DNA from 2 places in the Streptomyces sp. NPDC059743 genome. Region 2 is predicted to be linked to the other one. Evidence: riboswitches for the same ligand, from Rfam matches in the RefSeq annotation. Region 2 holds a riboswitch; the other holds the start of a gene.
What was found. Region 2 has a riboswitch for S-adenosylmethionine ahead of thrC (threonine synthase). Riboswitches for the same ligand answer to the same signal wherever they lie in the genome.
Positions count from the first base shown of each region.

Region 1 (8,239 bases), on a different contig from region 2:
TGCTGTCGATGCTGGCGACCGTCGCGTTCATCGCCTCGTTCGTGGCGTTCCCGGTCGGCAAGATCGTCTATATCTTCCCGCTGGGCCATGTCAGCATCCTGCACTTCTCGCTGGGTGTGACGCTCGGCATCGCCCTGTTCTGCATCGGCGCGGGCGCGGTCCACTGGGCCCGGACGCTGATGTCGGACGTGGAGACGGCGGACGACCGCCATCCGATCGAGGCACCGCCCGAGGTCAAGACGAAGGTCCTGGCGGACTTCGCGGCCGGTGCGGCGGAGTCCGGCTTCGGCCGGCGCAAGCTGATCCGCAACACACTGTTCGGCGCGGTGGCGCTGGTGCCGCTCGCCGGTGTGGTGCTGCTGCGCGACCTCGGTCCGCTGCCCGAGAAGAAGCTCCGCTCCACGATGTGGGCAAAGGGCAAGCAGCTCATCAACATGAACACCAATCAGCCGCTGCGTCCCGAGGACGTCGTGGTGGGCTCGCTCACCTTCGCCATGCCGGAGGGCCTGGAGGAGCACAGCGAGGACTTCCAGAAGCAGATCGCCAAGGCGGCCCTGATGATCGTCCGGATCCAGCCGGACGAGATCAAGGACAAGCGTGAACTCGACTGGTCCCACCAGGGGATCGTGGCGTTCTCCAAGATCTGCACCCATGTCGGCTGCCCGATCAGCCTGTACGAGCAGCAGACGCACCATGTGCTCTGCCCGTGCCACCAGTCCACCTTCGACCTCTCCGACGGCGCCCGCGTCATCTTCGGCCCGGCCGGTCACCCCCTTCCGCAGCTGCGGATCGGTGTGAACGGCGAGGGCAACCTCGAGGCGCTCGGCGACTTCGACGAGCCCGTCGGTCCTGCCTTCTGGGAGCGCGGATGAGTACCAGCACTGCTTCGGACGACAAGAACCGCAGGGTGCCCGCGGGTGAGCGGGTCGCCGACTGGGCGGACGGCCGGCTGGGGATCTACTCCCTGGCCAAGGCCAATATGCGGAAGATCTTCCCGGACCACTGGTCCTTCATGCTCGGTGAGATCGCGCTCTACAGCTTCATCATCATCATCCTCACCGGTGTGTATCTGACGCTGTTCTTCCACCCGTCGATGAACGAGGTGGTCTACCACGGCAGTTACGTCCCGCTCCAGGGCGTACGGATGTCGGAGGCGTACGCCTCGACGGTGGACATCAGCTTCGACGTCCGCGGCGGTCTGCTGATCCGGCAGATCCACCACTGGGCCGCGCTGATCTTCCTCGCGGCCATGCTGGTGCACATGATGCGCGTCTTCTTCACGGGCGCGTTCCGCAAGCCGCGTGAGGTCAACTGGCTGTTCGGCTTCCTGCTGTTCGTGCTGGGCATGTTCACCGGCTTCACCGGTTACTCGCTCCCGGACGACCTGCTCTCCGGTACCGGTGTCCGCTTCATGCAGGGCGCGATCCTGTCGGTGCCGGTCGTCGGAACGTATCTCTCGATGTTCCTGTTCGGCGGCGAGTTCCCCGGCGGCGACTTCGTGGCCCGGTTCTACTCGGTCCATATCCTGCTGCTGCCCGGCATCATGCTGGGACTGGTCGTGGCCCATCTGATCCTGGTCTTCTACCACAAGCACACCCAGTTCGCGGGCGCGGGCCGGACGAACAAGAACGTCGTGGGCATGCCGCTGCTGCCGGTCTACATGGCCAAGGCCGGAGGCTTCTTCTTCCTGGTCTTCGGGCTCATCACGATCGTCTCCGCCATCGCCACGATCAACCCGATCTGGGCGCTCGGGCCCTACCGCCCGGACCAGGTGTCCACCGGAGCCCAGCCCGACTGGTACATGGGCTTCTCCGAGGGCCTCATCCGTGTGATGCCCGGCTGGGAGATCAACTTCCTGGGACACACCCTGGTACTGGGTGTCTTCATCCCGCTGGTGATCTTCCCGCTGGTGCTGGTCGCGATCGCGGTCTATCCGTTCATCGAGGGCTGGGTCACCCGCGACAACCGCGAGCACCACATCCTGGACCGCCCGCGCAACGCGCCGACCCGTACGGCGTTCGGTGTGGCCTGGCTGACGTGGTACTTCATCCTGCTCGTCGGCGGCGGCAACGACCTGTGGGCGACGCACTTCCATCTGTCGATCAACGCGATCACCTGGTTCGTGCGGGTCTTCTTCTTCGTCGGACCGGTCATCGCCTTCGTCGTCACCAAGCGGATCTGTCTGGGCCTTCAGCGGCGCGACGCCGAGAAGGTGCTGCACGGACGTGAGTCCGGTGTCATCAAGCGGCTGCCGCACGGTGAGTTCATCGAGGTGCACACCCCGCTGGAGCAGGCCGATCTGCACAAGCTGACCGCCCACGAGCAGCACAAGCCGGCCGATCTCGGCCCGGCGGTGGACGAGAACGGCGTACGGCGCAAGGTCGGCCCGGCCGAGAAGCTCCGGGTCAAGCTGAGCAAGGGCTACTACGGCGAGGGCAGCCAGATCCCCAAGCCGACGGCCGAGGAGTACAACGAGATCGCCGCCGCGCACGGCCACGGCCATGAGGAGATCACCAGCGGCAAGCACTGATCCACCGGTTCGCCCGGTTCGCCACCACCGAGGGCCCCGGCCCGGTCTCCCCGCGAGGGACACCGGCCGGGGCCCTCGGTGTGCGGCCGTCCGTACTCCGGGCATCCGTCCTGCCGGCCGGGCGTACGCCGATAGGCTTGCGGCGTGGGCCTCGTACGCCTCGTACGGTCCACGCATCCGTCCCAGGACCCACCAGGAGCGAGCATGAGCGCTGTGACCCCCGTCGGAGGCGACACCGTGGCGGACCGCAGCTGGCCGGGCGTGCTGAATCCGCTGCTGCGCGGCGAGAATCTGAGCACGGAGGACACGGCGTGGGCCATGGACCGCATCATGAGCGGCGAGGCCACCGACGCGCAGATCGCCGGGTTCGCGGTCGCCCTGCGGGCGAAGGGCGAGACGGTCGAGGAGGTCTCGGGCCTGGTGCGCGCGATGTACGCGCACGCCAACACCATCGAGGTGGCGGGCCGTACGGTCGACATCGTCGGCACGGGCGGCGATCTTGCCAAGACCGTCAATATCTCCACCATGGCGGCGATCGTCGTGGCGGGCACCGGAGCGAAGGTCGTCAAGCACGGCAACCGCGCGGCCTCTTCGGCGAGCGGCGCCTCGGACGTACTGGAGAAGCTCGGCGTCAATCTGGAGCTGAGCCCGCAGCGGGTGGCCGAGGTCGCCGAGGAGGCCGGGATCACCTTCTGCTTCGCGGTGAAGTTCCATCCGGCGCTGCGGTACGCGGCCAAGGCCCGCAAGGAACTCGGCGCGCAGACCACCTTCAATGTCCTCGGACCGCTCACCAACCCGGCGCGGGTCAGGGCCCAGGCGGTGGGCGTGGCGGACGTACGGATGGCGCCGATCGTCGCGGGCGTGCTCGCCGAGCGCGGAAACTCCTCCCTGGTCTTCCGCGGCGACGACGGCCTGGACGAACTGACCACCACGGCGACGTCGCGGGTGTGGGTGGTACGGGACGGCAAGGTCACGGAGGAGGCCTTCGATCCGCGCGACGTGGGCCTGGAACTGGTCCCGATCGAGGCGCTGCGCGGCGCGGACGCGTCGTACAACGCGGATGTGGCGCGCCGGCTGCTGGCGGGCGAACCGGGCCCGGTCCGCGACGCGGTCCTCCTCAACGCGGCGGCGGCACTGGTGGCCCTGGACCCGACGGGCGACGCGCTGGCGGTGCAACTGAGTGCGGGGATGGCGAGGGCGGCGGAAGCGGTGGACTCGGGCGAGGCGAGGCGGACGCTGGAACGGTGGGTGACGGCAAGCCACCGCGACGCGTAGCTCGCCTCCCGGCGTGGGCCGCCGTGCGGCGGGGGCGTTTCGCGCCTGCGGCGCGGGGGCCGGTGCGGTGGTGGGTGCGGGTGTCGGGGCCTCCGGAGGTACATGTCCGGACGGCATGATTTACGCCGCGTGCGGGTGGGTTGTCGGGTGCGGGTTTCGTGTGCGGCACAAATCACGCTTTAGTGTCCGGACACGCACCTCCTACGACCCCGCCCCCCTCCCGCCGCATGCCGGGTTTCCGCCCGTCCGGGCCCGCACATCCAGCCCGTCCGGCGTTTGAGGACGGAACGGCTCACCCCGGCGCCGGGTGCCCGCTCGGTAGGGGTCAGCTCCTCGGCGTACTCCGGCCGCAGGCCGGAAAATCCAGCCCGTCCGGCGATTGAGGACGGAACCGGTCCCCCCCGCGCGGACGTTGTGGCATACTTTTTGACCAGGTCATGAGCGACAGCGATTACGGCCCCGGCTCGCTGTCCGGCAACCCTCCGTCCGTGGCGGGGTGCCCCGGGTGAAGACCAGGCCGTGGGCAGCGAGGTCCGCGGCAAGCGCGGGCCCTTTGGGGTCCTGGTCCCCAAGGGAGCCGTTTCGTGAGCCCGAACGCCGTCACCACGATCACCGCCGAGCCTCTGCCCGTGCTCGGGCGGGATGTCACCGTGCCGCTTGTCACCGGCGGTGAGGTCACTTACGCCGCGCTCGACTACGCGGCCAGCGCGCCCGCCCTTCAGCGGGTGTGGGACGACGTCGCCGCGTACGCGCCGTACTACGGCAGTGTCCACCGCGGCGCCGGTTATCTCTCGCAGCTCTCCACCGATCTCTTCGAGAACAGCCGCCGCACGGTCGCGGAGTTTCTCGGCTGCCGCCCCGGCGACCAGGTCGTCTTCACCCGCTCGACCACCGACTCGCTGAATCTGCTCGCCGCGGTGCTTCCGGCCGACTGCCAGGTGTTCGTCTTCGAGACCGAGCACCACGCCTCCCTGCTGCCCTGGCGCGAGGCCCGGGTCAGCTATCTGAACGCGCCGCGCACTCCGGCCGAGGCCGTCGCGACCCTGGAGCGGGCGCTCGCGGAGCGCGATTCGGAGGGCCCGGCGCTGGTCTGTGTGACCGGGGCGTCCAATGTGACCGGTGAGCTGTGGCCCGTACGGGAGCTGGCCGCCGCCGCGCACGCGCACGGCGCCCGGATCGTGCTCGACGCCGCGCAGCTCGCTCCGCATCACCCGGTGGACATCGCCGCGCTGGATGTCGACTGGGTCGCCTTCTCCGGGCACAAGCTGTACGCGCCGTTCGGCTCCGGAGTGCTTGCGGGCCGCGCCGACTGGCTCCAGGACGCCGAGCCCTATCTCGCGGGCGGCGGCGCCAGCCGTGCGGTGGCCCGCCGGAGCGACGGCGGCGTCGATGTCGTGTGGCACAGCACGGCCGCCCGCCACGAGGCCGGTTCGCCCAATGTCATCGGCGTGTACGCGATCGCCGCCGCCTGCCGGGCCCTCACCGAAGCGGGCTTCGACGCCCTTGTCGACCGTGAGCAGAGGCTTGTCGCCCGGGTGCGCGCCGGTCTCGCCGAGGTGCCCGAGGTCAAGGTCCTCTCGCTGTTCGGCGACGAGGCGCCGCGCGTCGGCGTCCTGTCGTTCGTGGTCGAGGGATGGAACAGCTCGCACTTCGCCGCCGCGCTCTCCGCGGAGTACGGCATCGGCGTACGGGACGGTCTCTTCTGCGCGCATCCGCTGGTGCGTACCCTGCTGGGCACCGACCCGCAGGACCCGGGCGAGTGCGGCGCTCCGGAGGCCGAGCCGGGCGAGCGCTCGCTGAACGCGATCCGCGTCAGCTTCGGCGCCGGCACTCCGGACGAGCACGTGGACCGCTTCGTCCGTGCCGTACGGGAGCTGGTGAGTGACGGAGCGCGCTGGAACTACCGTACGGAGGACGGCCGTTGCGTCCCGGACCGGGACGGCGCCACAGCCTGACGTACGAAGCCCGAGGCGGCCTTACGCGTCGAGTCCGATGGCGAAGGCCGCTTCGAGGTCGTGCTGTGAGTACGTACGGAACGCCACATGCGTGTCCGTGGCCTCGACGCCCTCGATCTTGCTGATCCGGCCGGGGATCACATCCGCCAGATCGTCGTGCTTGGCCACCCGCACCATGGCGATCAGGTCGTACGTACCGGTCACCGAGAAGACCTCGCTGACGCTGTCCAGCGCGGCGATCGACTCCGCGATCTCGGGGATCCGGTCCACGCTGGTCTTGATGAGCACGATCGCGGTGATCACGGTTGACGTTCTCCCTCGGTGGCCGCGGTGTGGTCTCCCACTCTATCGGTACGCCAGTACCGCCCCCAGGCGTAGAGAAAACCGGTGGCGAAGCCCACGAGATGCGCGAGATAGGCCACGCCGGGCCCCGAGCCCGCGCCGCGCGCCGCCAGCCACTGGAGCGCGAACCAGAAGATCAGCACGATCCAGGCCGGGAAGCGCAGCGGCAGGAAGAACAGGAACGGGAAGAGACTGGTGACCCGGGCCTTCGGGAAGAGATAGAGAAAGGCGCCGAGCACGCCCGAGATCGCGCCCGAGGCCCCCACCAGCGTCTGGTCCGAGGCCGCGTTCACCATGGCGTACGCCAGCAGCGCGAGACAGCCGACGCCGAGATAGAAGAACAGGAAGTGCGCCCGGCCCAGCCGCTCCTCCGCCATCGCGCCGAAGACGAACAGAAACAGCATGTTGCCCAGCAGATGCAGCCAGCTTCCATGGACGAAGAGCGCGGTCAGCGGGGTGAACAGGGCGCGGGTGGAGCCGCTCAGCAGCTCGGCCGGGATGACGCCCCACCGTTCGAAATACAAGGTCTGCGCGTCGAGGAGCGCCTCACCTCTCCCGTACGCCGGGTTGAAACCCGAGGCCGGACTGAACAGGAAGGCCAGACAGCAGAGGCCGATCAGCGTGTGGGTCACCACCGGTCCGCCGGCCGTCGTCCGCGACGTATTCACCGACAGAGCATGGCTTACCGGGACTGAAGGGTACAGAGCGCCTCGCCGCTCCCTGGGGTGGCCCGGAGGCCGTAGGGTTGCAAGGAGTACATCCGCTGTTCGACGGCGCACCGCGGGCGGCAGCGGGACGGACGACGACGGACGACGAAAGAGGACGCATGATGACGACGGTTCCCCAGCCGACGGCCGCCACCCGGTGGCGCTGCACACTGTGCGGCAATCTCACGCGTTTCGATGTGACGCGATCGTCGAAGGCCGTCGAGTACGTCCATCTGGACCTGGCAGGGGAGCCGCGGGTCGAGGAGCGCGAGGTGGTCAGTGAGACCATCGAGTCGGTGCGCTGCCGTTGGTGCAACGCGGTGGATCAGATCGAGCTGGTGGACAGGCCGGGCGCCGGTTCCTGAGGGAATCGCCCGAAAGGGTATGGGGTGACGGATGTGGAGCAGGCCGCAAGCGGTGCTGAGCCGGCCGGCGCGGCCGGCGGTGACGCCGCGGAGGCGCTCGACCGCCCGCTCCCGGACGGCGTACGGCGCAGAGTCGTCGCGCTGGTCTCCGATGCCTTCGGCGGACTGACGATCACCGAACTCCCCGCGCAGCTACGCCAGTACGCCCGGTTCACGCCCAACAGACGGGCCAAGTTCGCCGGTAACGCGATGGCCGCGGCCCTGGAGAGCGATCCGCTGTTCCGGCAGCGGATCGGTGAGCGCATCAGCCACTCCCAGCCGGAGCTGGCCGGAGCCCTGGAGTCGGGATCGCCGCCCGCCGCAGCGGATCCCGTCGATGTGGCCGCCGCTGCGTATGTGCTCAGGCCGCCCGGATGGGTGAAGCTGGTGGCCGCCGCGGGCGAGGAGGCACAGCGCGCGGACGCCGAGCGCGCCGACGAGGAGGCCCGGCGCGAGCTGGAGCGGCTGCGCGAGGAACTGGCCGTGGCCAGGGCGCTGACGAAGAGCGAGACCGAGCGGCTGCGTACGGAGCTGGAGACGGCCCGCAAGGAGGCCGAGTCGCTCCACCGCAAACTGCGCAGTGCCCAGAGCGATGTGAAGCGCGGCGAGGCCGCCCTGCGTCGGGTGCACACGGAGACCGAGGCGGCCAGGGCCGAGGCCGCGGCTGCTGTGTCGGCCGCCGAGAGCGAGACCCGTCGGATCAAGGCACGGCTCGGCGAGGCCGAGTCGGCGGTCGAGGCGAGCCGCAGGGCCGCCCGTGAGGGCCGCTCGGTGGAGGACATGCGGCTGCGGCTGCTGCTGGACACCCTGCTGGAGTCCGCCCAGGGGCTGCGGCGCGAACTGGCGCTGCCGCCCGCCATGGTCAGGCCCGGCGATACGGTCGACGCGGTCGAGCCCGGCCGGATGTCGCCCAAGGATGTGGCGGCCCGCGCGCTCTCCGAGACCGATCCCGCGCTGCTCGACCAATTGCTCGCGCTGCCGCAGTCGCATCTGATCGTGGACGGCTACAACGTCACCAAGACCGGC
Region 1 covers NZ_JBHWGS010000006.1:59,877-68,115, forward strand. The annotation lists gene ACFV6H_RS12855 (Rieske 2Fe-2S domain-containing protein) at 1-872, shown strand, start outside; gene ACFV6H_RS12860 (cytochrome bc complex cytochrome b subunit) at 869-2,530, shown strand; gene trpD (anthranilate phosphoribosyltransferase) at 2,735-3,805, shown strand; SAM riboswitch class IV at 4,239-4,356, shown strand; gene ACFV6H_RS12870 (aminotransferase class V-fold PLP-dependent enzyme) at 4,390-5,760, shown strand; gene ACFV6H_RS12875 (Lrp/AsnC family transcriptional regulator) at 5,782-6,063, opposite strand; gene ACFV6H_RS12880 (rhomboid family intramembrane serine protease) at 6,060-6,770, opposite strand; gene ACFV6H_RS12885 (hypothetical protein) at 6,932-7,174, shown strand; gene ACFV6H_RS12890 (NYN domain-containing protein) at 7,208-8,239, shown strand, end outside.
Region 1: it holds a riboswitch for S-adenosylmethionine, as region 2 does, so the genes downstream of both, ACFV6H_RS12870 (aminotransferase class V-fold PLP-dependent enzyme) here and thrC (threonine synthase) in region 2, are expected to answer to the same signal.

Region 2 (8,239 bases):
CCACCAGAACGGCGCGCCTGCCCGGCCGGCCCCGGCCTTCGGAAGCGACCGGCACCGGCACCGGGTTGGCGTGCTTGATCAGGGACTTGACACGCATCACGCCGACTCCTCGGGCTCGGGCTGTACGTAAAGGTCTCGGAACGCCTTACGGGCCCGGTGCAGCCGGACCCAGACCGCCGGTACCCCGCAGCCGAGGACCTCGCTCATCTCGGCGGCGCTCAGCCCGTCCCAGTAACTGAGCATCAGCACATCCCGATGCCGGTCCGGGAGCCGGTCGAGAGTGTCCAGTACGGCGGTGTCCTGCCCGGACGCGGGCGCGCGGTGCAGTTCGTCGGTGATGCGCCGGTGGAGTTCGGTCAGGCGCGCGCTCTTGCGGTAGTGGTTGCCCAGCAGATTGCGCGCGGTGACGAACAGCCAGCCGCTGCTGGTCTCATGGCCCGCGGCCATCCGTTCCCACGCGGTCCTGAAGACCTCCGCGGCCAGTTCCTCCGCCGCGCTCCGGTCGCCCAGCCGCCGGTGGACATAGGCCGATACGCGCGGATGCTCGCGTACATACATGGCCGTGAACCGCTCGGAGCGATCGCCGTCGGGCGCACGGCCCCCGTCGCTCCCCGTCGTCCGAAAGGTTTCCACACCTCTCATATGTCATGAGCCCGGCGGATCCTTACCAGCCGCAAGCCGCGAAAGCCGAAGGCTGCCGAACCGGAAAACGCCCGAGGGCGGCACCCCTCGAAAGAGGTGCCGCCCTCGGTACTGGAACTGGAACTGGACCAGGACCGGGTCCGAGCCGTCAGGCTCAGAAGTCCATGTCTCCGCCCGGCATACCGCCCGGAGCAGCCGCGGCGGCCTTCTCCGGCTTGTCGGCGATGACGGCCTCGGTGGTCAGGAACAGCGCGGCGATGGAGGCCGCGTTCTGGAGCGCGGACCGCGTGACCTTCGCCGGGTCGATGATGCCCTCGGCGATCATGTCGACGTACTCGCCGGTCGCGGCGTTCAGACCGTGGCCGACCGTCAGGTTGCGGACCTTCTCGACGACGACGCCGCCCTCAAGACCACCGTTGATGGCGATCTGCTTGAGCGGAGCCTCCAGCGCGAGCTTGACGGCGTTGGCGCCGGTCGCCTCGTCGCCCTCGAGCTCAAGCTTCTCGAAAACCGAAGCGGCCTGGAGCAGAGCCACGCCGCCACCGGCGACGATGCCCTCCTCGACGGCGGCCTTGGCGTTGCGCACCGCGTCCTCGATGCGGTGCTTGCGCTCCTTCAGCTCGACCTCGGTCGCGGCACCGGCCTTGATGACGGCCACGCCGCCGGCCAGCTTCGCCAGGCGCTCCTGGAGCTTCTCGCGGTCGTAGTCCGAGTCGCTGTTCTCGATCTCGGCGCGGATCTGGTTGACCCGGCCGGCGACCTGGTCGCTGTCACCGGCACCGTCGACGATGGTGGTCTCGTCCTTGGTGATGACGACCTTGCGGGCGCGGCCCAGCAGGTCCAGACCGGCGTTCTCCAGCTTGAGGCCGACCTCCTCGGAGATGACCGTGCCACCGGTGAGGATGGCGATGTCGTTGAGCATCGCCTTGCGGCGGTCACCGAAGCCCGGAGCCTTGACGGCGACGGACTTGAAGGTGCCACGGATCTTGTTGACGACCAGAGTCGACAGCGCCTCGCCCTCGACGTCCTCCGCGATGATCAGCAGCGGCTTGCCCGACTGCATGACCTTCTCCAGCAGCGGAAGGAGGTCCTTCACGTTGCCGATCTTGGAGTTGACGATCAGGAGGTACGGGTCGTCCAGGGACGCCTCCATACGCTCCATGTCGGTGGCGAAGTACGCGGAGATGTAGCCCTTGTCGAAGCGCATGCCCTCCGTCAGTTCGAGCTCCAGACCGAAGGTCTGGGACTCCTCGACGGTGATGACGCCTTCCTTGCCGACCTTGTCCATGGCCTCGGCGATGAGCTCGCCGATCTGGGTGTCGGCGGCGGAGATGGAGGCGGTCGAAGCGATCTGCTCCTTGGTCTCCACGTCCTTGGCCTGCTCCAGCAGGGCGCCGGAGACGGCCTCGACGGCCTTCTCAATGCCACGCTTGAGGGCCATCGGGTTGGCGCCGGCGGCCACGTTGCGCAGGCCCTCGCGGACGAGCGCCTGGGCCAGCACGGTCGCGGTGGTCGTACCGTCGCCGGCGACGTCGTCCGTCTTCTTGGCGACTTCCTTGACCAGCTCGGCGCCGATCTTCTCGTACGGGTCCTCGAGCTCGATCTCCTTGGCGATGGACACACCATCGTTGGTGATCGTGGGGGCGCCCCACTTCTTCTCGAGGACGACGTTGCGACCCTTGGGGCCAAGGGTGACCTTGACGGCGTCGGCGAGCTGGTTCATCCCGCGCTCGAGACCGCGCCGTGCCTCCTCGTTGAACGCGATGATCTTGGCCATGTGAAGTGGTCCTCCCGGACAGGGGGTGGATTGCTCCGGACCGCGCTGGCGCCCGCGACGGACGGCCTGAGAGCCGTGCGGTTCCTTGCCCCACCGGCTCTTCGGGCCTCACCGACCCGGTCCTTAAGTTGTCACTCTCACTCGCAGAGTGCTAACGCCAATGATTAGCACTCGACCCCCGAGAGTGCAAGCGCCCCCACCCACAGGCCCCCATCCGCAGGCCCCCGCCCGCGCCCGTACCCCACCCGCGCCCGGACACGCGCGAGGTGACGCCCGAACACGCACGAAGGGCCGGGCACGCACGAAGGGCCCGTATCCCGTCTCCGGGATACGGACCCCTCGGCGTGAGCCGTGAACTGAGTGCGTCGGTGGCCGATCGCGCCGGGATCAGACGGCGAGCTTGACCATGTCCGCCTGCGGACCCTTCTGGCCCTGCGAGATCTCGAACTCCACTCGCTGACCTTCTTCAAGGGTGCGGTAACCGTCCATCTGGATCGCGCTGTAGTGGACGAAAACATCCGCACCACCGTCGACCGCGATGAAGCCGTATCCCTTCTCCGCGTTGAACCACTTGACGGTGCCCTGAGCCATGCCTAACTCCCCTATTACTGGCCCTTCCAGGGGCCACACTTCGCGCCGGAACGCGTCGACCGCGGCTGAATGTATCTGCCCAACTGCCCTCTGCAACAGGTCAATCGGACGAGAATTCTGGGCATGGCTGAACACGCATAGCGACGAATTCGCTGCGTTCCCGGGCAAGTCGGGCCGGGCAAAGCGCACCTACAGTGCAAACAGCACCAGGACTTCAGCCCTATCTTGTCGCGTTCTCATACACGCGCCACATGGGCGGCGGAGGGGCGTTCCCACACTCTATCGCGTTCAACCATAAAGAATGGCTCCCTCCGCTTCTCTTGCGGAGGGAGCCATGCCGGTCGCTCGGCGTCGCGACGACGAAGCTAAGCCGAAGCCACGCGGAAGCCACGCCGAAGCTCAGCCTCCGGCGACCGCCGGGATGATCGAGACGCCCGCGCCCGCCGGAGTCGCGGTCTCCAGGCCCTGCTCGAAGCGGACGTCGTCGTCGTTCACGTACACATTCACAAACCGGCGCAACTTGCCCTGATCGTCCAGGACTCGCGCGGCGATACCGGGATGGCTGGCCTCCAGGGACTGAATGACCTCGGAGAGAGTCGCCCCCTCCGCCGGAACCTCGGCCTTGCCGCCGGTGTACGTACGGAGAATGGTGGGGATGCGGACATTGACGCTCATAGTGGTGTTCTGCCTTCCGTCTTCCGTAACGTCGTCGGGATCAGCGGGCCAGGCCGGGCCGGGCCAAATCAGGTCAGGTCAGCGGGCCAGGCCGGCGTCGCGGAACGCGTCCAGGCTCGGGCGGATGGTCGCGGTCGGGCCCGTCGTCGGCGCCACCGCGTCCAGAGTCTTCAGTCCGTCACCGGTGTTGAGGACGACGGTCGTCAGCGCCGGATCGAGCACTCCGGCCTCGATCAGCTTCTTGGTCACACCGACGGTCACTCCGCCCGCGGTCTCCGCGAAGATGCCCTCGGTGCGCGCCAGCAGCTTGATCGCGTCGACGATCTGCTCATCGTTGACGTCCTCGACCGCGCCGCCGGTGCGGCGGGCGATGTCCAGGACGTACGGGCCGTCGGCCGGATTGCCGATCGCCAGGGACTTGGCGATGGTGTTGGGCTTCTGCGGCCGTACGACATCGTGCCCGGCCTTGAAGGCGGTGGACACCGGCGAGCAGCCCTCGGCCTGGGCGCCGAAGATCTTGTACGGCCGGTCCTCCACGAGCCCCAGCCTGATCAGTTCCTGGAGGCCCTTGTCGATCTTCGTGAGCTGTGATCCGGAGGCGATCGGGATGACGATCTGGTCGGGCAGCCGCCAGCCGAGCTGCTCGCAGATCTCGTACGCGAGCGTCTTGGAGCCCTCGCCGTAGTACGGACGGAGGTTGACGTTGACGAAGCCCCAGCCCTCGCCCAGCGGATCGCCGATCAGCTCCGAGCAGAAGCGGTTCACATCGTCGTAGTTGCCTTCGATGCCGACGAGTTCACCGCCGTACACCGCGGCCATGACGACCTTGCCCTGCTCCAGGTCGTGCGGGATGAACACACAGGAGCGGAAGCCGGCGCGGGCGGCGGCGGCGCCGACGGCGCCCGCCAGATTGCCGGTGGAGGAGCAGGAGAGCGTGGTGAAGCCGAAGGCGCGGGCGGCCTCGACGGCGATGGCGACGACACGGTCCTTGAAGGAGTGCGTCGGATTGCCGGAGTCGTCCTTGATGTGCAGGGAGCCGGTGATGCCGAGCTCGCGGGCCAGATTGTCGGCCTTGACCAGCTTGGTGAAACCGGGATTGATGTTCGGCTTCGAGGCCACATCGGCGGGAACGGGCAGCAGTGGCGCGTACCGCCAGATGTTGTCCGGGCCGTCCGCGATGCGCTTCTTCAGCTCTTCCGGAGTGCCGCTCGGCAGGTCGTACGCGACTTCGAGCGGCCCGAAACAGCTCGCGCAGGCGAAAATGGGACCGAGATCGAAACGCTCTCCGCATTCGCGGCACGAGAGGGCGGCGGCGGGTCCGAGGTCAACGGTGTCGCTGGCGTGGTGGACGGTCTGCACAGCCATGATGGCGAGGCCCTTTCTCCTCATCTTCCTTACGACGCATTTCGCCGCAAGACGGAATTGGCACCTTCCCCACCGTGACCTCGCGGTCGGCGGGAGGGTTGCCGGGACTTCAACGGGCCGTTCCCTCAGTCCCTCTGGATGAGCGCTATGACGCCGGGCCAGGCCCGGCGCGTTTTTCCACGTAACGACCCCCGGCATGCGGAGGTCATTCGTGTTGTTCAAGACTGTAACCGAAGGAGCGGACGGTTGAGATAGTGGTCCGCACCGCGAGATGGATCACGTTCGACCGGGTTCCGGCCCGGTCGCGGCCCGGTTCCGACCGGATTCGCGGGTCACGTTCATGGAACACGTCAGGGAGTACCGACCGTGCTGGAAGAGGTGGAACGCTGGCTGACCAGGCGTTCCTGGTCAGCGGCCGACCGTACGCTCGACCGGCTCCTGGTGGCGAAGGCCGCGCGCGGCACCACGGTGAGCGTGGTGCTCCCGGCGCTCGACGAGGAGGCGACGGTCGGCGCGATCGTCTCCGTGATCCGGCGCGAGCTGATGGAGCGGGCGCCGCTCGTGGACGAGCTGGTGGTGATCGATTCCGGCTCGACCGACCGTACGGCGGAGGTCGCCGCGGCGGCGGGCGCGCGCGTGGTGCACCGGGACGCGATTCTGCCGCGGCTGCCCGCGCTGCCCGGCAAGGGCGAGGTGCTGTGGCGGTCGCTGCTGGTGACGAGCGGCGATGTGGTGTGCTTCGTGGACGCCGATCTGCGGCGGTTCTCGGCGGATTTCGTGTCCGGGACGGTGGGACCGCTGCTGACCGACGCGGATGTGCAGTTCGTGAAGGCGATGTACGACCGGCCGCTGCGGGAGGACGATCCGGACGGCGAGGGCGGCGGCATGAATGGAACCGTCGGCGGGCAGGGCGGGCGGGTGACCGAGCTGGTGGCGCGTCCGCTGCTCAATCTGCACTGGCCACGCCTGGCCGGTTTCGTCCAGCCGCTGGGCGGGGAGTACGCGGCGCGCCGCTCGCTGCTGGAGCGGCTGCCCTTCCCGGTCGGATACGGCGTGGAACTGGGACTGCTCGTGGACGCGCTGCACACGGTGGGCCTGGACGCGCTGGGCCAGGTCGACGTGGGCGTACGGCTGCACCGCCACCAGGACGACCGGGCGCTCGGGCGGATGGCCGCGGCGATCTACCGTACGGCTCAACTGCGGCTGTCCCGGGCGCACTTGGTACGGCCGGAGCTGACGCAGTTCGACCGCGGCGAGAACGGCTTCGTACCGCGCACCTACTCCGTGGACACGGAGGAACGGCCGCCGATACGCGAGATCGCGGAGTACACGTCCGGACGCGCGGCGTAACCGCGGATCACCTCACCGATTGCCTACATTGCGCCCTTATGAGGGCAAAACATCTGATTATCTGCCGATTCTTCGGAGTGCTGGCCGGGACGCTGGTGCTGCTGTCGCCGGGACAGGCGTCGGCCATGGCGCACGTACCGCCTCAGGCGTCCGGGCCTCTGCTCACGCCGGTCCACGCGCCGGTCCACGCGCCGCCGCTCCACGAGCTCGCCCATCAGCCTCCGCACGAGCCTCTGCACGAGTCGCTGAACGGACAGCTCGCGGACACCGGAGGAGCTGCGGAACGGCTGTGGCTGCTGGGCGGAGTGGCGCTCGCGCTGACCGGCGCGGGCGCGGTGGCGCTGGCCGCGACGCGTGGCCGCCGCTAGAACGTGTGGGACCGTGTCCGGGCACAGACCACACCGTCCGTACGTTTGAGCGTTTACGCGACGGGCTAGGTTTCGGCACATGGTTACCGAGCCGTCCTCCCGGGCCCAGGTCCTCGTCGCGTCCAACCGCGGTCCCGTCTCGTACAGCGTGCGCGACGACGGCGAGCTGGCGCCGAAGCGGGGCGGCGGCGGGCTGGTGTCCGGCCTCTCGGCCATCGGCCCGGACGCGGACGCGATCTGGGTGTGCGCGGCGCTCGGGGACGGCGACCGCGAGGCGGTACGGCGTACGGGCGGCCGGCTCGATCCGGCCGACACGGGCGGACAGCGCGTACGGATGCTGGGAATCGCGCCGGAGGTGTACGAGGACGCGTACAACGGCGTCGCCAACTCCACGCTCTGGTTCGTCCACCACCTGCTCTACCAGACTCCGCTGGAGCCGTCCTTCGGCCCGGAGTTCCGCGCGCAGTGGGCGTCGTACGAGATGTACAACCGCGCCTTCGCGGAGGCGCTGGCGGACGAGGCCGCGGAGGGCGCGGCGGTGCTGGTGCAGGACTACCACCTGGCGCTGGTGCCCGGGATACTGCGGGCGCTCCGGCCCGATCTGCGGATCGGCCACTTCTCGCACACGCCCTGGGCGCCGGTGGACTACTACCGGCTGCTGCCCGACGACATCGGCCGCCAGCTTCTGCGCGGCATCCTCGGCGCGGACCGGGCGGCCTTTCTGACGCACCGGTGGGCGGACGCCTTCACGGCCTGCTGTACGGAGCTGCTGGGCGGGACGGGCAACACCAGGATCGGTGTGCACGGTCTGGGCACGGACGCCGACTTCCTGCGCGAGCGCGCGCACCGGCCGGATGTGGACGAACGGATCGTCACCCTGCGCGAGCAGATCGGCCGTACCCCGGAAGGCACCGACCGCAAGACGATCGCGCGGGTGGACCGTACGGAACTGTCCAAGAACATCGTCCGCGGTCTGCTCTCCTACCGGCAGCTCCTGGCCGACCATCCGGAGTGGCGCGAGCGCGTCGTCCATGTCGCCTTCGCCTACCCGTCCCGGCAGGACCTGGCGATCTACCGCGACTACACCGCCGAGGTCGGCCGGGTGGCCGACGCGGTCAACGCCGAGTTCGGCACGGAGGACTGGTCGCCGGTCGTCCTCCATGTCCGTGACGACTTCGCCCGCTCCCTGGCCGCCTACCGGCTGGCGGACGTGGCCCTGGTCAATCCGATCCGCGACGGCATGAACCTGGTCGCGAAGGAGATCCCCGTCATCTCCGAGCGCGGCTGCGCGCTGGTGCTCTCGCGGGAGGCGGGAGCGTACGAGGAGATGGGCGAGGACGCCCTCCCGGTGAACCCGTACGACATCACCGCCACGGCGAAGGCCCTCCACAAGGCACTGACCATGCCACCGGACGAACGCACCGAACGCGCCAAACGCCTGACCGCGGCGGCCACAGCCCTGCCGCCGCAG
Region 2 covers NZ_JBHWGS010000002.1:28,979-37,217, reverse strand. The annotation lists gene ACFV6H_RS03295 (hypothetical protein) at 1-97, opposite strand, end outside; gene ACFV6H_RS03290 (RNA polymerase sigma factor) at 97-633, opposite strand; gene groL (chaperonin GroEL) at 797-2,419, opposite strand; gene ACFV6H_RS03280 (cold-shock protein) at 2,807-3,010, opposite strand; gene ACFV6H_RS03275 (ubiquitin-like small modifier protein 1) at 3,410-3,685, opposite strand; gene thrC (threonine synthase) at 3,764-5,050, opposite strand; SAM riboswitch class I at 5,068-5,195, opposite strand; gene ACFV6H_RS03265 (glucosyl-3-phosphoglycerate synthase) at 5,417-6,400, shown strand; gene ACFV6H_RS03260 (hypothetical protein) at 6,439-6,768, shown strand; gene ACFV6H_RS03255 (trehalose-6-phosphate synthase) at 6,848-8,239, shown strand, end outside.